Regions from separate parts of the Streptomyces sp. NBC_00989 genome, predicted to be linked through region 1. Evidence: riboswitches for the same ligand, from Rfam matches in the RefSeq annotation. Region 1 holds a riboswitch; each other region holds the start of a gene.
The links. Region 1 has a riboswitch for cobalamin ahead of OG714_RS35600 (prenyltransferase/squalene oxidase repeat-containing protein). Riboswitches for the same ligand answer to the same signal wherever they lie in the genome.
Positions count from the first base shown of each region.

Region 2: another riboswitch for cobalamin. It lies ahead of metE (5-methyltetrahydropteroyltriglutamate--homocysteine S-methyltransferase); the one in region 1 lies ahead of OG714_RS35600 (prenyltransferase/squalene oxidase repeat-containing protein).
Region 3: another riboswitch for cobalamin. It lies ahead of OG714_RS50505 (ABC transporter substrate-binding protein); the one in region 1 lies ahead of OG714_RS35600 (prenyltransferase/squalene oxidase repeat-containing protein).
Region 4: another riboswitch for cobalamin. It lies ahead of cobN (cobaltochelatase subunit CobN); the one in region 1 lies ahead of OG714_RS35600 (prenyltransferase/squalene oxidase repeat-containing protein).

Region 1 is NZ_CP108728.1:7,954,282-7,959,649, reverse strand. Features, by position in the region: gene OG714_RS35610 (helix-turn-helix domain-containing protein) at 1-858, shown strand, start outside; gene OG714_RS35605 (phosphotransferase) at 838-1,539, opposite strand; cobalamin riboswitch at 1,599-1,730, shown strand; gene OG714_RS35600 (prenyltransferase/squalene oxidase repeat-containing protein) at 1,825-3,072, shown strand; gene OG714_RS35595 (SCO2322 family protein) at 3,069-3,698, shown strand; gene OG714_RS35590 (energy-coupling factor transporter transmembrane component T) at 3,691-4,899, shown strand; gene OG714_RS35585 (ABC transporter ATP-binding protein) at 4,896-5,368, shown strand, end outside.
Region 2 is NZ_CP108728.1:2,892,362-2,897,729, reverse strand. Features, by position in the region: gene metE (5-methyltetrahydropteroyltriglutamate--homocysteine S-methyltransferase) at 1-2,273, opposite strand, end outside; cobalamin riboswitch at 2,411-2,634, opposite strand; gene meaB (methylmalonyl Co-A mutase-associated GTPase MeaB) at 2,733-3,725, opposite strand; gene scpA (methylmalonyl-CoA mutase) at 3,722-5,368, opposite strand, start outside.
Region 3 is NZ_CP108728.1:11,182,637-11,188,004, forward strand. Features, by position in the region: gene OG714_RS50490 (CbtA family protein) at 1-701, shown strand, start outside; gene OG714_RS50495 (SAM-dependent methyltransferase) at 768-1,571, opposite strand; gene OG714_RS50500 (universal stress protein) at 1,648-2,490, opposite strand; cobalamin riboswitch at 2,740-2,953, shown strand; gene OG714_RS50505 (ABC transporter substrate-binding protein) at 3,007-4,068, shown strand; gene OG714_RS50510 (FecCD family ABC transporter permease) at 4,065-5,078, shown strand; gene OG714_RS50515 (ABC transporter ATP-binding protein) at 5,075-5,368, shown strand, end outside.
Region 4 is NZ_CP108728.1:9,885,942-9,891,309, reverse strand. Features, by position in the region: gene cobN (cobaltochelatase subunit CobN) at 1-3,335, opposite strand, end outside; cobalamin riboswitch at 3,366-3,512, opposite strand; gene cobG (precorrin-3B synthase) at 3,567-4,862, shown strand; gene OG714_RS44490 (precorrin-8X methylmutase) at 4,874-5,368, shown strand, end outside.

The DNA of each region.
Region 1 (5,368 bases):
CCGAACCCGCTGGGCGAGTACGTGCGCGCCCGCCGCGAACTCGTCACCCCCGACCAGGCGGGCATCCCCGCCTTCGGGGTGCGCCGCGTGCCGGGCCTGCGCCGCGAGGAGGTCGCGATGCTCGCCGGCATCAGCGCCGACTACTACCTGCGCCTGGAACAGGGCCGCGACCGCAACCCCTCCGTGCAGGTCCTGGAGTCCATAGCCCGCGTGCTGCGGCTGGACGACGACGCGACGGCCCACCTCCTGCGCCTGGGCGCCGACAAGCCCCGCCGACACCGCACCAGGCCCCGCCCCCGGAAGGAAGCCGTCCCGCCGGGCATCACCAGACTCATCGCGACGCTCCCCCTCCCCGCCCTGGTGGAGGGCCGCTACTTCGACGTCCTGGCCGCCAACTCCCTGGCGACCGCGCTCTCCCCCCGCTTCACGGCGGGAGCCAATCGGCTGCGGTCCCTGTTCCTCGACCCGGCCGAGCAGGCGCTGTACCCGTACTGGGAGAGCGCCGCCGGAGGCATGGTCGCCGGTTTCCGCGAGTCGGTCGGCACCGACACCGACGACCCTCGTTTCATCGAGCTGGTCGGCGAACTCTCCCTGGCCAGCCCCCTGTTCAGCCGTCTCTGGGCCCGCCACGACGTCCAGGCCTGCGAAGCCGCCCCCAAGCACATCGCCCACCCCCAGGTCGGCGGCCTCCAGCTGAACCGTGAACGCCTGAGCATCGACGGCGCCCCGGGCCGGACCCTCGTCATCTACCACCCGGACCCCGGCACGGACAGCGCCGACAAACTCGCCCTCCTGGCCTCCGCCCTCCAGCCCCCGGCGGACGCCCCCAGCGCCCGCCTACGGCAGCGGCGCGACTGACCTGACCAACTCCTCGGCCTCACCGAGCAGTTCGACCTCACGCACACTCATGGTCGGATTCAGCGCCCGCCTCCGCCGCGCTTCCGCCAGGCCCTCCCCCGTGAGCCCGGAAGGATCGGCGAGCAGCGAGACGAGCAGCGCGCGGGCCGGTTCGGCGACCGGCTGATCGTCGTCCACGGCGACCTGGGCGAGGATGATCGCGGAGAGCCCCCAGTCCAGCCCGGGATCGCCGTCCTCCGCGGTGCCCCAGTCGATGACGCGGGGCCCGTCCGGGGTGAGGAGCACGTTCTCCGGGTGGAGGTCGAGGTGCAGCACCCGGGTGCCGGGTCGCCGGCCGGGGACGGCGTGCAACCGCCGTAGCAGAGAGGCGAGTACGGTCCCCGCCTCCCGCACGTCGATCGTGCCCGCGACGAGCGCCTCCAGCATGGTGGGCCCGGTCAGCCGCTCCATCACGAGATCGGTGCGTGAGGTACGCGAGGCGCGCGACGCGTCTGAGGCGCCCGCGTCCCCCATCCGCACCCGGGGCACGGGATAGCCGTGCGCCCGCACATGTTCCATCACCGCGCCCTCGGCCGCCGCGTCCCCCCAGTCCTCCCGGTTGCGGCGCAGCACCCACGCCTCGTCGATCTCGTACACGTCGGCGGTACGGCCGGAGCCGATCAGCTTCCCCGTCGCTGGCATGGCCAGAACCTACCGGGGACGGCGGTCCGGGCAACCCCCGCACACAGCGTGCGCCCAGGTTGGCCGTACAGTGGCCGGGTCGTCATCACACCCGTACGGGGGGAAGCCGGTGCAATTCCGGCGCTGACCCGCAACCGTGATCCGGTCCGTCAGGGCCGGTGAGCCGGACCGCCCCGCACGGCACGTGACCGGCTCACACGCACCGTCGAGGAATACGGAGCCGAGCCGCCCGGGGGTGTTCCCGTGCGCTGCCGTGCTCCCCCTAGGGGAAGGCACCCGCCGATCATGAACGTCCGCCGCAGCGCCGCGGTCCTGGCCGCCACCATCACCGTCACCGTGATCGCCGCCACACCCGCCGTCGCCGCCGGTCCGTCACCCTCGCCGTCCGCGGCGATACCCACCGGGCTCTACGGCACCTCGGATCCGGCCTACGACGGCGTCTGGCGCCAGTCCCTCGCCCTGCTCGCGCAGAATGCCGTGGGCGTGGAGCCCGCCGACGAGGCGGTGACGTGGCTGCTCGGCCAGCAGTGCGCCGACGGCGCCTTCGCGGCCTTCCGCGCGAACCCCGCCAAGGCCTGTGACGCCAAGGTCATGGTCGACACCAACAGCACGGCCGCCGCCGTACAGGCTCTCGCGAACGACAGCCGCGGCGACGCGGCCGTCACCAAGGCCGTCACGTGGCTGAAGTCCGTCGAGAACCCGGACGGCGGCTGGGGCTACTCCCCCGGTGGGGCCAGCGACGCGAACTCCACCTCCGTCGTCATCGGCGCCCTCGCGGACGCCGGGGTGACCGTGCCGAACCTCCGGAAGAACGGCAAGTCCCCCTACGACGCGCTGCGGAAGCTCGCGCTGCCCTGCGACGCGGGCACGGACGCGGGCGCCTTCGCGTACCAGCCCGACAAGAAGGGCAAGCTCGTGGCCAACGCGGACGCGACCGCCGCGGCCGTGCTCGGCCTGTACGGCGAGTCGCTGGCCGGAAGCCCGCAGGACGACGCCGAGTCGCCTGCGACGTGCGAGAAGTCCGGGGACGATCCCGAGCAGCCGGCGGACAACGGCGCCGCGTGGCTCGCCGAGTCCATGGCGAAGAGCGGCCACTTGACCACCTCGCTCCCCGGCGCCAAGCCCCAGCCCGACTACGGGAACACGGCCGACGCGATCGTCGCCCTGTCGTCCCTCGGCCTGCACGACCAGGCCGCCAAGCCCCTGCACTGGCTGGAGACCCACTCCAAGTCGTGGGCCGCGCAAGGCGGTCCGGCCGCCTACGCCCAGCTCGTCTTCGTGGCGACCACCGCGAAGGGCGCCGACGTCCACGACTTCGGCGGCCAGAACCTCGTCACGCTGCTGAACGCGACCGGCCCGGCCCCCAAGCGCATCGACGAGCAGCCCACGGCCGGCCCGGCCGAGAAGACGGCCTCCGACGACAACGACGGTTCCCTGAACGTCGCTTGGACGGTCGGCGGCGTTCTCCTCGTCGTCGCGATCGCCGGCTCCGTCCTGATCGCCCGCGGCCGGAAGCGCGGGCAGCAGCAGTGACCCGCCGCCGCCTCCTCCTGCTCCTCACCGCGCTCCTGCTCGCCCTCACCGCCAACGGCCCGGCCCAGGCCGCCGGTTACCGCTACTGGTCCTTCTGGGACCGCACCGGCACCCACTGGACGTACGCCACACAGGGCCCGTCCACCGCCCGCCCCGACGACGGCGCCGTCCAGGGCTTCCGCTTCGCGGTGAGCGCGGACTCGGCGGACGCGGCACAACCCCGGTTCCCGGCAGCGGACTTCGCGACGATCTGCGCCAACTCCCCGGCGGCAGACGGCAAGAAGCGCATCGCCCTGGTCATCGACTTCGGCACGCCGACCGACGCCCCGTCCGGCGAGACCCCGCCCACCCGCCGTACGGCCTGCGCGACGGTCGCCCCCGACGCGACAACGGCGGAGGCCCTGGCCACGGTCGCGAAACCCCTGCGCTACGACACGAACGCCCTGCTGTGCGCGATCGCCGGATATCCGCAGCGGGGCTGCGGCGAGCGGATCACCGGACAGAAACAGCAGAAGACCGCGACACCCCATCACGGCCCGTCGGTGGGACTACTCGCGGGCGCGGCGGCAATCGCCCTCCTGGGAGCGGCAGCGATATGGCAGGCCCGAAGGCGTCGGCATGGCTGAGCAGACGGGGCGCGGTCAACTCCGGCCCGGCAAGGGCGCCCTGAAGGGGCGCGGGGAACTGCGCGACCAGCCACAACGGCGCAGCAGTCAAACAACTACGACACACCACCCCACCCCCAACACCCCGCACCCCGGCGCCTGGTGGACCTGGTCCCTCGGCCTCGCCACCGCCGCCACCCGCACCACCAACCCCCTCCTCCTGTCCCTCCTCATCACGGTCACGGCCTACGTCGTGGCAACCCACCGCACAACCGCCCCCTGGTCCCGCTCCTACACCGCCTTCGCCAAACTCGCCCTCGCCGTACTCCTCATCCGCCTGGCCTTCGCGATCGTCCTGGGCTCCCCCGTCCCCGGCACCCACACCCTCCTCACCCTCCCCGAACTCCCGCTCCCCCACTGGGCGCAGGGCATCCGCCTGGGCGGCAGGGTCACCGCCGAGGGCCTGCTCTTCGCGTTCTACGACGGCCTGAAGCTGGCCACGCTCCTCGTCTGCGTCGGCGCCGCGAACGCCCTCGCGAACCCCGCCCGCCTCCTCAAGTCCCTCCCCGGCGCCCTGTACGAGACCGGCGTCGCGGTGGTCGTGGCGCTCACCTTCGCCCCGAACCTCGTCGCCGACGTCCAACGCCTGCGCGCCGCCCGCCGGCTCCGGGGCCGGCCCGACCGGGGTCTGCGCGGCCTGCTACAGGTCGGACTCCCGGTCCTGGAAGGCGCGTTGGAGCGTTCGGTCGCGCTCGCCGCCGCGATGGACGCGCGCGGTTACGGCCGTACGGCCCAAGTCCCCGCCTCGGTACGGCGGACGACCGCCGCCCTCACGCTGGGCGGGCTGCTCGGCGTCTGCGCGGGAACGTACGGACTGCTCACGGCCGAAGGCGGCGCGTACGGGCTGCCGTTGCTGCTCGCCGGGGTCGCCGCCGCGCTGGCGGGCCTGCGCCTGGGCGGCCGCCGTACGCTCCGCACCCGGTACCGCCCGGACCCCTGGGACCTGCGGGCCTGGCTGGTCACGGCCTCGGGTGCGGCGGTCGCCGCGCTGCTCACGCTCGCCGCCGTCCGCGACCCCGCCGCCCTCACCCCGGGCGTGATCCCCCTGACCGCACCGACCCTCCCTCTCTGGCCGGCGGCCGCCGTACTGCTGGGCCTGGCCCCCGCGTTCCTCCCGACCTCCAAGCCCTCCACCTCCAAGCCCTCCAGGGAGTCGTCGTGATCCGCTTCGAGGATGTCTCGGTGACGTACGACGGGGCGGACCGACCCGCTGTCCAGGGCATCGACTTCGAGGTGCCGGAAGGCGAACTGGTGCTGCTCGTCGGCCCGTCGGGAGTCGGCAAGTCCACGGTGCTCGGCGCGGTGAGCGGGCTGGTCCCGCACTTCACCGGCGGCACCCTGCGCGGCCGGGTCACGGTCGCGGGCCGGGACACCCGCACCCACAAACCGCGCGAACTCGCCGATGTCGTGGGCACGGTGGGCCAGGATCCGCTCTCCCACTTCGTGACGGACACGGTCGAGGACGAACTCGCCTACGGCATGGAGTCGTTGGGCCTGGCCCCCGAGGTGATGCGCCGCAGGGTCGAGGAGACCCTGGACCTCCTGGGTCTCGCCGAGCTCCGCGCCCGCCCCATCGCCACCCTCTCCGGCGGCCAGCAACAACGAGTGGCGATCGGCTCGGTCCTCACCCC
Region 2 (5,368 bases), 5.1 Mb from region 1:
AGGTTCTCCAGGGACGCGCGGGTCTCGGGCCAGCCCCGGGTCTTCAGGCCGCAGTCCGGGTTGACCCACAACCGCTCCGCCGGGATGGCCTCAAGTCCCTTGCGCAGCAAGGCCGCTGCCTCGGCCGTGCCCGGTACGCGCGGGGAGTGGATGTCGTAGACACCCGGTCCCGCCTCGCGCGGATAACCGTGCTCGGCCAGTTCGCGCGCGACCTGCATGTGCGAGCGGGCCGCCTCCAGGCTGATGACGTCCGCGTCGAGGTCGTCGATGGCCTGCACGATGTCGCCGAACTCGGCGTAGCACATGTGCGTGTGGACCTGCGTCTCCGGACGGACGCCGGCGGTGGTCAGCCGGAACGCCTCGGTGGCCCAGGCGAGATACGCCTCCCGGTCCGCCGCACGCAGCGGAAGGGTTTCGCGCAGCGCGGGTTCGTCGACCTGGATGACCGAAGTCCCCGCTACCTCAAGGTCGTTGACCTCGTCGCGCAGGGCCAGGGCGACCTGCCGTGCGGTGTCGCCGAGCGGCTGGTCGTCACGGACGAAGGACCAGGCGAGCATGGTGACCGGCCCGGTGAGCATGCCCTTGACCGGACGGCCGGTGAGCGACTGGGCGTACGTCGTCCAGCGCACCGTCATCGGTTCCGGGCGGGAGATGTCGCCGGCCAGGATCGGCGGGCGGACGTAACGGGTGCCGTAGGACTGGACCCAGCCGTGCTGCGTGGCGAGATATCCCGTGAGCTGCTCGGCGAAGTACTGGACCATGTCGTTGCGTTCGGGCTCGCCGTGCACGAGGACGTCCAGGCCCGTCTTCTCCTGGAACGAGATCACCTCCTGGATCTCGGCCTTGATCCGCTCCTCGTAACCGGCCGCGTCGATCCGCCGCGCCCTCAAGTCGGCCCGCGCGGTGCGCAGTTCGACGGTCTGCGGGAACGAGCCGATCGTGGTCGTCGGCAGCGGCGGCAGCCCGAGGTGCGCGCGCTGTGCCGTGGTCCGCTCGTCGTACGGCTGGGAGCGGCGGGCGTCGGCGTCCGTGACGGCGGCGGCCCGGGCCCGTACGGCGGGGTCACTGGTGAGTGCCGAACCGGAGCGGGAGGCCAAGTCGGCGCGGTTCGCCGCGAGTTCGGCGGCGATCGTGTCGGTGCCCTGGGCCAGGCCCTTGGCGAGCGTGACGATTTCGCCCGTCTTCTGCCGCGCGAACGCGAGCCAGCGCAGGATCTGCGGCTCGATGTCCCGCTCGGCGGCGGCGTCGAGCGGCACATGGAGGAGCGAGCAGGAGGCGGCCACGTCGACCCGGTCGGCGAGACCGAGCAACGTGCCCAGTGTGGCAAGGGACTTGGTGAGGTCGTTGACCCAGACGTTGCGGCCGTTGACGACACCGGCGACCAGCCGCTTGCCAGGCAGCCCGCCCACCGCGGCGAGGGCATCCAGGTTGGCGGCGGCGGACTCGGTGAAGTCCAGGGCGAGGCCCTCCACCGGCGCCTTCGCCAGCACCGGCAGCGCGTCGCCGAGCCGGTCGAAGTAGGAGGCGATCAGCAGCTTCGGCCGGTCGGTGAGGGCGCCGAGGTCGCGGTAGGCGCGGGTGGTGGCGTTCAGTTCGGCCGGGGTGCGGTCCTGGACCAGGGCGGGCTCGTCGAGCTGCACCCACTCCGCGCCCGCCGCGCGCAGGTCGGCGAGGACCTCGGCGTACACGGGCAGCAACCGGTCCAGCAGGGTCAGCGGTTCGAAGTCCGCGGGCACCCCGGGTGCGGGCTTGGCGAGCAGGAGGTAGGTGACCGGGCCGACCAGGACGGGGCGGGCGGTCAGGCCCAGGGCGAGGGCCTCCCTCAACTCCGCGACCTGCTTGGTGGAGTCGGTGGTGAAGACGGTGTCCGGGCCCAACTCCGGCACGAGGTAGTGGTAGTTGGTGTCGAACCACTTCGTCATCTCCAGCGGCGCCACGTCCTGCGTGCCGCGCGCCATCGCGAAGTACCCGTCCAGCGCGTCGAGTTCGGCGGCGGCGCGGTGGCGTTCGGGGATCGCGCCGACCATGGCGGTGGTGTCGAGGACGTGGTCGTAGTACGAGAAGTCGCCGGTCGGTACCTCGTGGATGCCGGCCTCGGCGAGCTGCCGCCAGTTCGTGCGGCGCAGTTCGGCGGCGGTGGTCCGGAGGGCGTCGGCGTCGACGCGGCCCTTCCAGTACCCCTCGATGGCCTTCTTCAGTTCACGGCCCCTGCCCTGGCGGGGGTAGCCGTACACGGTGGACCGTGCTGCCGCGGCTGCGGACTTCGCTGTCACGGAAATCTCCTTCGCGAGATATCTCCCTGGATCCCGGTGTCGGGACGTGAGTGCGAAGGTTCGTAGACCGGGGGATGGTGACCGCCCGTATGTACGCCGACCCGCCCACGAGGTCACCGGGATTCCGCACGCGAATGCTTCGCGTGCGGGCAGGTGGCAGGTCTTCGGACTTGCGGGCACGGCCTCCTGTGAACCGGAGGTCACCTACTGGCCGTCGCTTCCCAGGTCCTGTGTGGGCCCAGTGCGTATGACGGCGGTCGTTCCCGCTTACCGCTGCGGGGCAGTCCCGGAATCTCACCGGGTTCCCTCTTGCGACGCGTCCGTCTGGCTGACGGGGCGAACCAGCTGCGTTAGCCAGCCTACGGGGTGGGGGTCTTGTGCGTCGATTTTTGGGTGCGGGCCGGTGGGGGCTGGTCGCGCCCACGCGGCGGAGCCGCAAATCGATACAGCCTCGCGCCCCTAGGGCATGTCAGCTTGCCGGGATTCGAAGGCTCGCAGGATTTCCTCGGCCGCCAGGGTTGCTGTCAACTCGCCCTCTCGTACCTGGCGTTCTAGGTCCGGGGCCAGGGCGCGGACCGTCGGGTCGGCGTGCAGGCGGCCCAGGAGTTCTTCTCGGACCATAGTCCAGGTCCAGTCCACCTGCTGCTCGCTGCGCTTCGCGGCCAGGCGGCCCGTGGAGTCCAGCAGTGAACGGTGTTGTTCGAGGCGCTCCCAGACCGTGTCCAGGCCCGTTCCCTCGCGCGCGCTGCAACTCAGTACCGGTGGGGTCCAGGCGGCGTCGGCGGGATGCATCAGCCGTAGTGCGCCCGCCAGTTCACGTGCCGCGCTCTTCGCGTCGCGCTCGTGTGGGCCGTCCGCCTTGTTGACGGCGATGACGTCAGCCAGCTCCAGGACGCCCTTCTTGATGCCCTGTAGCTGGTCGCCGGTGCGGGCCAGGGTCAGCAGCAGGAAGGAGTCGACCATGTTCGCGACCGCCGTCTCCGACTGGCCCACGCCTACCGTCTCGACGAGGACGACGTCGTAGCCCGCCGCCTCCATCACCACGATCGACTCGCGGGTCGCCTTCGCGACGCCGCCCAGCGTGCCGGCGGTGGGGGAGGGACGTACGAAGGCCGCCGGGTCCACGGCCAGGCGTTCCATGCGGGTCTTGTCGCCGAGGATCGAGCCGCCCGTGCGGGTCGACGACGGGTCCACGGCCAGTACCGCGACCCGGAAGCCCTGCGAGGTCAGCAGCGTGCCGAACGCGTCGATGAACGTCGACTTGCCGACGCCCGGTACGCCGCTGATGCCGATCCGGCGGGCCTGGCCGCTGTGCGGGAGGAGTTCGGTCAGCAACTCCTGGGCCATGACCCGGTGTTGGGGCTTGGTCGACTCGACGAGGGTGATGGCGCGGGCCACCAGGGCCCGCTTCCCGTCGAGCACGCCCTTCACATAGGTGTCGACCTCGATCACAGGGCGTGCCCGAGGTCGGTGGCCAGTCGCTGCACCAGGTCGTAGGCCGCGTCCGGGATCACCGTCCCGGGCGGGAACACGGCCGCCGCGCCCATCTCCAGGAGGGTGGGGACGTCCTGGGGCGGGATGACTCCGCCGACCACGATCATGATGTCCTCGCGGCCCTCCGCGGCGAGGGACTCCTTCAACGCCGGTACGAGGGTGAGGTGTCCGGCGGCGAGCGAGGAGACGCCGACGATGTGCACGTCCGCCTCGACGGCCTGGCGGGCCACCTCGCCGGGGGTCTGGAAGAGGGGGCCGACGTCGACGTCGAAGCCGAGGTCGGCGAACGCGGTGGCGATCACCTTCTGGCCGCGGTCGTGGCCGTCCTGGCCCATCTTGGCGACCAGGATGCGGGGGCGGCGGCCCTCGGACTCCTCGAACTCGGCCACGAGGGTGCGGGTGCGCTCGACGGACGGGGAGTCGCCGGCTTCGGTGCGGTACACACCGGAGATCGTACGGATCTGGCTCGCGTGCCGCCCGTACACCTTCTCCAGCGCGTCGGAGATCTCGCCGACCGTCGCCTTGGCGCGGGCCGCGTTCACCGCCAGCTCCAGGAGGTTGCCGGTGCTTTCGGCGGCCCGGGTGAGGGCGTGCAGCGCGTCCTGGGTGGCCTGTTCGTCGCGCTCGGCGCGCAACCGCCGTAGTTTCTCGATCTGTTGGGTGCGGACGGAGGAGTTGTCGACCTTGAGGACGTCGATCTCCTCGTCGGTCTCCACGCGGTACTTGTTGACGCCGATGACCGGCTGGCGGCCGGAGTCGATGCGGGCCTGGGTGCGGGCCGCGGCCTCCTCGATGCGCAGCTTGGGGATGCCCGCGTCGATGGCCTTGGCCATGCCGCCCGCCGCCTCGACCTCCTCGATGTGCTGCCAGGCCCGGCGCGCGAGGTCGTAGGTCAGCTTCTCGACGTACGCGCTGCCGCCCCACGGGTCGATCGCGCGGGTCGTGCCGGACTCCTGCTGGATCAGGAGCTGGGTGTTGCGGGCGATGCGCGCCGAGAAGTCGGTGGGCAACGCGAGGGCTTCGTCCAGGGCGTTGGTGTGCAGCGACTGGGTGTGGCCCTGCGTCGCCGCCATCGCCTCCACGCAGGTGCGCGTGACGTTGTTGAAGACGTCCTGCGCGGTCAGGGACCAGCCCGAGGTCTGTGAATGGGTGCGCAGGGAGAGGGACTTGGTGTTCTGCGGGTCGAACTGCTTGACCAGCTTGGCCCAGAGCAGACGCGCGGCCCGCATCTTCGCGATCTCCATGAAGAAGTTCATGCCGATCGCCCAGAAGAAGGACAGCCGGGGTGCGAACGCGTCCACGTCCATCCCCGCCTCCCGCCCCGCCCGGATGTACTCCACCCCGTCGGCCAGGGTGTACGCCAGCTCCAAGTCGGCCGTCGCGCCCGCCTCTTGGATGTGGTAGCCGGAGATGGAGATGGAGTTGTAGCGGGGCATCCGCTGCGAGGTGTACGCGAAGATGTCGGAGATGATCCGCATCGACGGCTTCGGCGGATAGATGTAGGTGTTGCGGACCATGAACTCTTTGAGGATGTCGTTCTGGATGGTCCCGGCCAACTTCTCGGGCGGTACGCCCTGTTCCTCCGCCGCCACGATGTACAG
Region 3 (5,368 bases), 3.2 Mb from region 1:
CCGTCGAGGGCCACGAACATGAACTGTTCAGCCGCACCATCCAGGCCAACGTCGGCATCGGCGCCGGCATGATCCTCTTCGGCGTGGCGATGGGCGCCCTGTTCGCCGTCGCCTACGCCGTCTGCCTGGGCCGCACCGGCGGACTGCGGGCACGCAACCTGGCGCTTCTCGTCGCCGGCGGCGGGTTCCTCGGCATGTACCTGGTGCCGTTCCTGAAGTACCCGGCCAACCCGCCCGCGATCGGCCACGAAGAGACCATCCAGCAGCGCAGCGCCCTGTACCTGATCATGATCGTGTGCTCCGTCGCCTTCCTCGCCGGTGCCGTCTACCTCGGCAAGCACCTCCAGGCACGCTTCGGCAACTGGAACGCGACCCTCCTCGCCGGCGCCGCGTTCGTCGTCGCGATCGGGATCGTCATGCTGCTCCTGCCGCAGCTCGGCCATCTCTCGTACAACAAGGCCAACTTCGGCAACCAGGCCACCGAGACACCGCTGCCGCTGAAGGACTCCAAGGGCACCATCGTCTACCCGGGCTTCCCCGCCGACGTGCTGTTCAACTTCCGCTTCTACTCGGTCGCCGCGCAGCTCATCCTCTGGACGGCCCTCGGCCTGATCTTCGCCCCCCTCGCCGAACGTCTCCTCAACCCGGCGCGCCCGGACGCCAGTACGCCGTCGCAGGAGCCGGACCCCGTCCCGGCGTAACGAACTCTTCCACCTCTTCTACGGCGAGCGCGGTGATCGATGCGATCACCGCGCTCGGTGCGTATCTCACGGTTTGCGGGCGACTCCGACGTACAGCGGGATCGGGTCGGAGTCGCCGGGCTGCTCTCCGGGCTCGGGGTGCCAGCGCGCGGCGAGTTCTATGCCGGGGGCGACAAGCTCAAGTCCCTCGAAGAAGCTGGTGAATTCGGCGCGTGACCGTACCTGGGCGGGTGTGCCGCCCTTGCGGTAGACCTCGACGACGCGCTCCCAAGTCTCCGGATCGAAGTCTCCCGTCGCGTGGGAGAGCGCCATGTAGCTCCCTGACGTCAGGGAGTCGAGGAGTTCACCCACGATGCGACGGGGATCGTCCTCGTCCGCCACCAGGTGCAGGAGGGCCATCAGGGACAGAGCGATCGGTTGCTCGAAGTCCAGCTGCTCCTTCGCCGCCGCGAGGATCTTCGCCGGCTCCCTCACGTCGGCCTGGATGTACGTGGTGCTGCCCTCTGGCGTGCTGTGCAGCAGCGCTTCGGCGTGCCTGAGGACTATCGGGTCGTTGTCCGCGTAGACCACGCGCGCACCGGGGTTGATCGCCTGGACCACCTGATGGAGGTTCGGCCGGGTGGGTATCCCGGTGCCGATGTCCAGGAACTGGCGGATGCCCCGCTCCGCCAGCAACCGCGAGGCCCGGTGCATGGAATCGCGGTTCACCCGCGCCATCTGCCTGACGGCGGGGAACAGGGAGACGACCTTCTCGGCGGCTTCCCAGTCGACGGGGTAGTTGTCCTTGCCGCCGAGGAAGTAGTCGTACATGCGGGCCGACTGGGGTCTGCTGGTGTCCACGTCGTCCGCACCGAAACCTGTGTCCGTCACTACGGTTCTCCTGTTGCCCAACGGCCTTTGTCGCGAGGTGAGTTCGGGCCCGCGAGTGTAACGGGCAGAGCTGTTCTCATGCGTGGTGCGGGACTACGGCCACCGGGCACGCGGTGTGTTCCAGTACGGCGTGCAGGGTGGGGCCGAGCGTCCGGCCCGCGCGGCCGATCACCAACAGCTCCGCCGGGGCCGACGCCTGGACCAGGGCCGCCGCCGGGCTCCGGAGGCGGACATCCTCGTAGACACGCACCTGTGGATACTTCTCCCGCCATGGCCGCAGCGCGTCCGAGAAGCGTTGCGTCTCCTGGTCCTCCCAGCGCCCTCGGTCCTCCTCCGGCAGCGCGTACGGCATGCAGTGTTCGGCGGGGGAGGGCAGTCGCCAGGCGTGTACGACGTGCAGGCCGGTGTCGCGTCGGCGGGCGGCGTCGAAGGCGAAGTCGACGACAGGGCCGGGCGGTTCGCCGCCGTCGACGCCGAGCGTCACGCCGTACGGTGATCGCCCGTGGTAGCTGCGGACCGACCCGCTCGGCACCAGGACCACCGGCCCCTCGGAGCGCTCGGCGACCCCGTGTGCCACGGAACCGAGGGCCAGGCCCGCGAAACCGCCCGTACCGCGCAGCCCGAGGACCGTGCAGTCGGCCTGGGAGGTGAGGGGGAGCAGCGTCGGCACGATCGCTCCGGTGAGATCGAGCCCCTCGGCCCGGAGTCCGGGGTGGTCCTCCGCGAGTGATGTGACAAGGGCGTCGGGAGAGGGTTCGCGCAAGTAGGGCCATGTGGTGAGGAGTTGCTCGTCGGGGAGTGTCGAGACGTGTACGACCCGCAGGGGGAGTCCGCGCAACTCCGCTTCCTTTGCCGCCCAGTCGGCCGCGACGCGACTGTCCGCGGATCCGTCGACACCGACAACGATCAGTTGGGACATGGCCGTTGGACCTCCGTGCGGGCGAGTCGGGGCGTCCCACGATCCGCCGCGCCGGGCGTGCCGCACAGAGGTTGGACGGAACCGGAGGAAAGTCCGTGTTGCAGGCGCTCCGTGGTGAGGCTGTCGGGCTTCGTGCGGCGCGGCTCGACACCGCACCGGATCGGCTCGTACAGCGGCATCAGTACAGGCCAGCACCAGCCCAGCCGTACCTTCGTCCCGCACCCCGCGGCGGTAGCCGGCGGTCGATCTTGATAGGTTGTGCGGGCCAGTCGTGCCACAACCGAGGCCAGGGAATCCGGTGGAAATCCGGAACTGACGCGCAGCGGTGAGGGGGACGGGCGGGGCACTACACGCCACTGGGGCGACGCGGGCCGGCCGAAGGAGCCGGTGTGTGACGCGCCGGGAAGGCGCCCCGTCCGGACGAACCCGAGTCCGAAGACCTGCTGGCGCCTTCTCGCCCTCGGCGAGGGGGAGTTCGTAGGCCAGGCTCCGCGTTCGAGCCCCGACAGGCAAGGCATGCCCGTGATCCGTACCGCCCCCGTCCCGCTGCGCCGCCGTACCGCGGCCCTCCTCATAGCGCCCGCCCTGCTGCTCACCGCGTGCGGTGGATCCGACGGCGACAGCGCCGACGGCGAGACGGAGAAGTCCGCCGCGGGCTTCCCCCTCACGCTGACGAACTGCGGGAACAAGGTCACGTTGAAGTCGGCCCCGAAGCGGGTCGTCTCCCTCAACCAGGGGACCACCGAGATCCTGCTCTCCCTCGGCCTCGCCGACCGCATCGCGGGCACCGCCACCTGGACCGACCCGGTGCTCAAGGGCCTGGAGAAGGCGAACGCGACCGTGCCGCGCCTCGCCGACAACGCCCCCTCCTTCGAGAAGGTCCTGGACGCCGAACCCGACTTCGTCACCGCCTCCTTCGTCTCGACGCTCGGCAAGGGCGGTGTCGCCACCCGCGAACAGTTCGAGAGGCTGGGCGTGCCGACGTACGTCTCGCCGTCCGACTGCGCGGGCAAGGACAACGACAGTGGCGGCGACGGTTCGCGCAGCACACCGCTCACGCTCGACAGCGTCTACGGCGAGATACGCGACCTGTCCCGGGCGATGGGCGTGAAGGATCGCGGCGACAAGCTCGTGGCCCGGTTGAAGGCGCGGGTGACCAAGGCCACCACCGGGCTCGACGCCTCCGGCACCTCCCTCATGTACTGGTTCGCCAACTCCCAGTCGCCCTACCTGGCCGGGTGCTGCGGCGCCCCCGGCGCCATCACCCGCACCGTCGGCGCCGAGAACGCCTTCTCCGACACCCACGACGAGTGGCCCCAGATCAACTGGGAGACCGTCGCCGACCGCGACCCCGACGTCATCGTCCTCGGCGATCTGACCCGCAAGTCACAGACCGCCGAGACCGCCAAGGCGAAGATCCACTTCCTGGAGACCAACGCCGCCACCCGCAACCTCACCGCCGTCAAGAAGAAGCGGTACATCCTGCTCAGCGGCCAGGCGATGAACCCCTCCATCCGCACCGTCGAAGGGATCGAGCAGGTCGCCGCCGGCCTGCGCGACTTCGGACTCGCCAAGTGACCCTCCGCACCCTGCTGTTGACGGGTGGCGGGCTCGCGGCGCTGGTGGTCTCCGTGGCCTTCGCCGTGACCATCGGACCCGCCGACATCTCCACGGCCGACGTGTGGGCGTCGGTCGCGTCCCACCTCGGCGGCGGCGAGAGCACGCTCGCCCCGCTCCGGGACGGCATCGTCTGGGACCTGCGCATGCCCCGCACCCTGCTCGCCGCCGTCTGCGGCGCCGGGCTCGCGCTGTGCGGTGCGGTCATGCAGTCACTGTTGCGCAATCCGCTGGCGGATCCGTTCGTGCTCGGCGTCTCCTCCGGGGCCTCCACGGGAGCGGTGGCGGTCGTGGTGCTCGGCGTGGGCGGCGGTGCCGTGTCGCTGTCGGCGGGCGCCTTCGTCGGTGCGCTGCTCTCCTTCGGGCTGGTGATGCTGCTCAGCCACAGCCTCGGCGCGAGCATGGACCGGGTCGTGCTGTCCGGCGTGGCGGCCATGCAACTCTTCTCCGCGCTGACCTCGTTCACCGTGCTGACCTCGGCGGACGCCGAGACCACCAAGGGCGTGCTGTTCTGGCTGCTCGGCTCGCTCTCCGGCGCGGACTGGGGTCAAGTCCTGCTGTGCGCCGGCGCGTTGGCCGCCGTCCTGGTCGTCTGCCTCGGCCACGCCACGACCCTGGACGCGTTCGCCTTCGGCGAGGAGGCGGCGGCCGGCCTCGGCGTGAACGTCGCCCGCGCCCGGCTGATCCTGCTGTGCGCCACGGCACTGCTCACCGCCGTCCTGGTCAGCTGCGCGGGAGCGATCGGCTTCGTCGGCCTGGTCCTGCCGCACGTCACCCGCGCGCTGACCGGTTCCGGGCATGTACGACTGCTGCCGGTCACCGCGCTGACCGGCGCCGTCTTCCTGGTGTGGGTGGACACCCTCGCCCGTACCGTCGTCGATCCCCAGGAGGTGCCGGTGGGCGTGGTGACGTCGCTGATCGGCGTACCCGCGTTCGTGATCGTGCTGCACCGGGGCCGGAGGAAGACATGAGCACCCAAGCCCACGAAGACATGAGGACCCTCGCACCGGACACCGGCCTGCACGCGGACCGGGTCGCCCGCCGTACCGACGGCCGACTGATCGTCGACGGCGTCACCCTCGTCCTGCGACCCGGCGAGACCGTCGGCCTCCTCGGCCCCAACGGGTCCGGAAAATCAACCCTGTTGCGCCTGCTCGCCGGCGTCCTCCCCGCCTCCGCCGGAGTCGTCACGCTGGACGGCCGCCCGTTGCCGGAGGTCGGGCGCCGCGCAACCGCCCGCCGTATCGCCACCGTCGAGCAA
Region 4 (5,368 bases), 1.9 Mb from region 1:
TCCACGGTGGCGGCGAGTTCGAAGGCGCCCTTGTAGCCGTGGCGGCGCATCGCCTCGATCCACCTGGGGTTGACGACGCGGGCCCGGAAGACCCGGGAGGTCTCCTCGACAAGGGTGCGGGTGCGGACCGTCTCGGGGCGGGTGGAGTCGCCGATGTACGCCTCGGGGGCCGCGCCGCGCAGGGCGCGGACGGTGGCCACCATGCCGCCGTGGTACTGGAAGTAGTCGTCCGAGTCGGCGATGTCGTGTTCGCGGGTGTCCGTGTTCTTCGCCGCGACCGCGATGCGCTTGTAGGCCGTCTCCATCTCCTCGCGAGCCGGGCGGCCGTCGAGTTCGCGGCCGTAGGCGTAGCCGCCCCAGACCGTGTAGACCTCGGCGAGGTCGGCGTCGGTGCGCCAGTCGCGGGAGTCGATGAGCTGGAGCAGGCCGGCGCCGTACGTTCCCGGGCGGGAGCCGAAGATGCGCGTGGTGGCCCGGCGTTCGTCGCCGTGCTCCGCCAACTCGGCCTGGGTGTGCGCCCGTACGTGGTTCGCCTCGGCCGGCTCATCCAGGGAGGCCGCCAGGCGTACGGCGTCGTCCAGGAGCCCGATCGTGTGCGGGAACGCGTCGCGGAAGAAGCCCGAGATACGCAGGGTCACGTCGATGCGCGGGCGTCCCAACTCCTCGTACGGGACGGGCTCCAGGCCGGTCACGCGGCGGGAGGCGTCGTCCCAGACCGGGCGGATGCCCAGCAGGGCCAGTGCCTCCGCCACGTCGTCGCCCGCCGTGCGCATCGCACTCGTGCCCCAGAGGGAGAGACCGACGGAGGTGGGCCACTCGCCGTTGTCCGTGCGGTAGCGCTCCAGCAACGAGTCCGCGAGGGCCTGGCCCGTTTCCCAGGCCAGGCGGGACGGGATGGCCTTGGGGTCGACGGAGTAGAAGTTGCGGCCGGTCGGCAGGACGTTGACCAGGCCGCGCAGGGGTGAGCCGGAGGGGCCGGCGGGGACAAAGCCGCCGTTCAGCGCGTGGACGGTGTGGTCGAGTTCGGCGGTCGTGGCGGCCAGGCGGGGGACGACCTCGCGGGCGGCGAACTCCAGGACGGCGGCGACCTGTTCGCCGTGGTCGGCGGGTACGGCGGCCGGGTCCCAGTCGGCGTCCTCCATCGCCTGGACCAGGGCGCGGGCCTGCTCCTCGGCCGCGTCGGCCGTGGTGCGGGTCGCGGCCGACTCGTCCAGGCCCAGGGCCTCGCGCAGGCCGGGCAGGGCCATGGAGCCGCCCCAGATCTGGCGGGCGCGCAGGACGGCGAGGACCAGGTTGACGCGGTCGGCACCTGCGGGCGGGGTGCCGAGGACGTGCAGGCCGTCGCGGATCTGGGCGTCCTTCACCTCGCACAGCCAGCCGTCGACGTGGAGCAGGAAGTCGTCGAAGCCGTCGTCGTCGGGGCGGTCAGCGAGGCCGAGGTCGTGGTCGAGTTTCGCGGCCTGGATGAGGGTCCAGATCTGGGCGCGGATCGCGGGGAGTTTCGCCGGGTCCATGGCGGCGATCTGGGCGTGCTCGTCGAGGAGTTGCTCCAGGCGCGCGATGTCGCCGTAGGAGTCGGCACGGGCCATGGGCGGGATGAGGTGGTCGACGAGGGTGGCGTGCACGCGGCGCTTGGCCTGGGTGCCCTCGCCGGGGTCGTTGACCAGGAAGGGGTAGACCAGCGGGAGGTCGCCGAGGGTCGCGTCGGGACCGCAGGCGGCGGACAGGCCGGCGTTCTTGCCGGGCAGCCACTCCAGGTTGCCGTGCTTGCCGAGGTGGATCATCGCGTCGGCGCCGAATCCGCCCTCCGACCGCGCGGCGGCGATCCAGCGGTAGGCGGCCAAGTAGTGGTGGGAGGGCGGCAGATCGGGGTCGTGGTAGATCGCGATCGGGTTCTCACCGAAGCCGCGCGGCGGCTGGATGAGGATGAGCAGATTACCGAAACGGAGGGCGGCCAGGACGATGTCGCCCTCCGGGTTGCGGCTGCGGTCGACGAACATCTCGCCCGGTGCCGGGCCCCAGTGCTCCTCGACGGCGGCCCGCAGCTTTTCGGGGAGCGTGGCGTACCAGCGCCTGTAGTCGGCGGCCGTGACGCGGACCGGATTGCGGGCCAGCTGCTCCTCGGTCAGCCAGTCCTGGTCGTGACCACCCGCGTCGATGAGCGCGCGGATCAGCTCGTCGCCGTCGCCGGAGACCAGGCCGGGGATGTCCTGTGCCGGGCCGAAGTCGTAGCCCTCGGCCCGGAGTCGGCGCAGCAGCGCCACCGCGCTGGCCGGGGTGTCGAGGCCGACCGCGTTGCCGATACGGGAGTGCTTGGTCGGGTAGGCGGAGAGGACGAGCGCGAGGCGCTTGCCGGCGTTCGGGATGTGGCGAAGTCGGGCGTGGCGTACGGCGATTCCGGCGACGCGGGCCGCGCGCTCGGGGTCGGCGACATAGGCCGGGAGTCCGTCGGCGTCGATCTCCTTGAAGGAGAAGGGGACGGTGATGAGGCGGCCGTCGAACTCCGGTACGGCGATCTGGCTCGCGGCGTCGAGCGGGGAGACACCGTCGTCGTTCGCGTCCCAGTCGGCGCGGGAGGAGGCGAGGCAGAGCGCCTGGAGGATCGGCACGTCGAGGCCGGTCAGGGCGCCCGCGTCCCAGGACTCGTCGTCACCGCCCGCCGACGCCTCGGCCGGCTTCGTACCGCCCGCCGCGAGGACCGTCGTCACGATCGCGTCGGCCGCCCGCAGTTCGTCGATCAGCTCGGGTTCGGGGGCCCGGAGCGAGGCGACGTACAGCGGGAGCGCCCGGCCGCCCGCCACCTCCACGGCGTCGCACAGGGCGGCGATGAAGGCGGTGTTCCCGCTCATGTGGTGGGCGCGGTAGTAGAGCACGGCGATGGTCGGGCCATCCGGCGTGCGCGCCGTGCGCTCCAGTGGACCCCAGGTCGGGGCGGGCGCGGGCGCCTCGAAGCCGTGGCCGGTCAGCAGGACCGTGTCCGACAGGAACCGGGCGAGCTGGGCGAGGTTGGCCGGGCCGCCGTGCGCGAGGTAGGCGTGGGCCTCGGCGGCGATGCCAATGGGGACCGTGGAGGCGGCCATCAGCTGGGCGTCGGGGGCCTGTTCACCGGTGAGGACGACGACCGGGCGGCCGTCCGCGAGGAGCAGATCGAGGCCGTCCTGCCAGGCGCGCAGGCCGCCGAGGAGGCGTACGACGACCAGGTCCACGCCGTCGAGCAGGGACGGGAGTTCGTCGAGGGCGAGGCGGGAGGGATTGGCGAACCTGTACGGCACCGGGCCGTCGGCAGCGCGGGCGCTGAGCAGGTCGGTGTCGGACGTCGACAGCAGCAGGATCATGCTTCGTCGGCCTTCCTCGGGGTGTCCGCGCCCCGGGCGGTGTCTGACGGCGGGAGTTCCTGGCTCACCCGACCCTCTCGGGGCGGATTCACAGTGGCGGGACCGCGCCGGATTCGCACCGGGCTTCCTCCCCTGTCGCCGTCGTGGCGATGGCGGACCGGATGATCCACCACGGAGCATAGTAAGGGTCACCGGAAGAGGGCGGGGCATACATTCGATGTGATCGTGGGTATGCTCGCCGCCATGTCCACGGCTGCTCTCCATCCGTCGTCCCAGGCCACAGCGGTCTCACGGGACCGCGGCGACGCCTGCCCGGGGTCGCTGCGGCTGCACTTCGCGGACGACGGCGCACTGGCCCGTATCCGTGTTCCCGGTGGCGTGCTGACCGTCCGGCAGGCGGAGGCGCTCTCCGACGCGGCGGAGCGGCTGGGCGACGGCGAGCTGCACCTCACCTCGCGCGGCAACGTGCAACTGCGGGGGCTGGGCGAGGGATGCGGCACGGAGCTGGCCGGACTGCTGGACGCGGCCGGACTGCTCCCCTCGCACGGCCACGAACGGATTCGCAACATCGTCGCCTCGCCCTTGTCCGGTCTCGACGGGGGCGGCCTACGAGACGTACAGGACTGGCTGGCGGGCCTGGACGCCGAGTTGTGCGCGAGCGAGGCGGCGCAGGCACTGTCGGGACGCTTCCTGTTCGCAGTCGACGACGGACGCGGAGACGTGGCCGGACTCGGTGCCGACGTGACGCTGCGGGCGACGGCCGACGACGGTGCTCAGCTCGGTCTCGGCGCAGCCGACGAGACGCTGCGCATATCCGCCAAGGACGCTCCCCGCGCCGCCCTGATCGCCGCGGCGGTGTTCCTGGAAGCGGCACGGGCGAGCGGGACGCGCGCCTGGCGGGTGACCGAACTCCCGGTTGCGGACGACGAGTTGATCCGCCTGGTCGGTCGCCGCCTGGATACCGAGGGCATCGCCCACGAACGGCGGCCGCGGGAGGCCGCCCGTACGGACGGTCCGCGTCCGGGAGTTGTCGGCGAGGCCCTGTCGGTGCACGTCCCCCTGGGCCGTCTCTCGGCCCTCCCCTGGCGGGAGTTGGCGTCCGTCGCCACCGGTGAGGTGCGTCTGACACCGTGGCGCGGCGTCGTCCTTCCCACGCCGGGCATGACCACCGCGCAGGCGGGCGAGTCGCTCACCCGCCTTGCCGCCACCGGCCTCGTCACGGACCCGGACTCCCCCTGGCTGCGCGTCGGCGCCTGCGTCGGCCGGCCCGGATGCGCCAAGTCCCATGCCGACGTACGGACGGACGCGGCCAACACCCGCGTCGCGGCCAGTGGGCAGAGCCTGCCCCTGTACTGGTCCGGCTGCGAGCGCCGCTGCGGGCACCCCAGGGGCGACCGGATCGACGTGGTCGCAGCCCCCGGTGGCGGCTACCGGCTCGCCACCGCCGTAGCGGGACAGGAATCCCGCACCGCCGACATGAACACCCCCTTCCGACTCGCCACCGCCCTGGCGGCGATCACCTCATGAGCCCGAGCCGTATGACGACCGAGAGCAGCGAGAAGAACACCGTGACCACGTACGTCTACGAGAAGGACGGCGCGGCCATCTACCGCCAGTCCTTCGCCACCATCCGCGCGGAGGCGGACCTCGCGGGCCTGTCCGCCGACGTCAGCCAGGTCGCGGTCCGGATGATCCACGCCTGCGGGATGGTCGACCTCGTACGCGACCTCGCCTACACGCCCGGCGTGGTGGCGTGCGCCCGCGAGGCCCTGCGCGCGGGCGCGCCGATCTTCACGGACGTCCAGATGGTGGCCAGCGGCGTGACCCGCAAGCGGCTGCCGGCAGGCAACGACGTGCTCTGCACACTCTCAGACCCGGCCGTCCCGGACCTGGCGGCCGAGCTGGGCACCACGCGCAGTGCCGCCGCCCTGGAGTTGTGGCGGGACCGGCTGGAGGGTGCCGTGGTCGCCGTCGGCAACGCGCCCACCGCCCTCTTCCGCCTCCTGGAGATGATCGAGGAGGGCGCGCCCCGG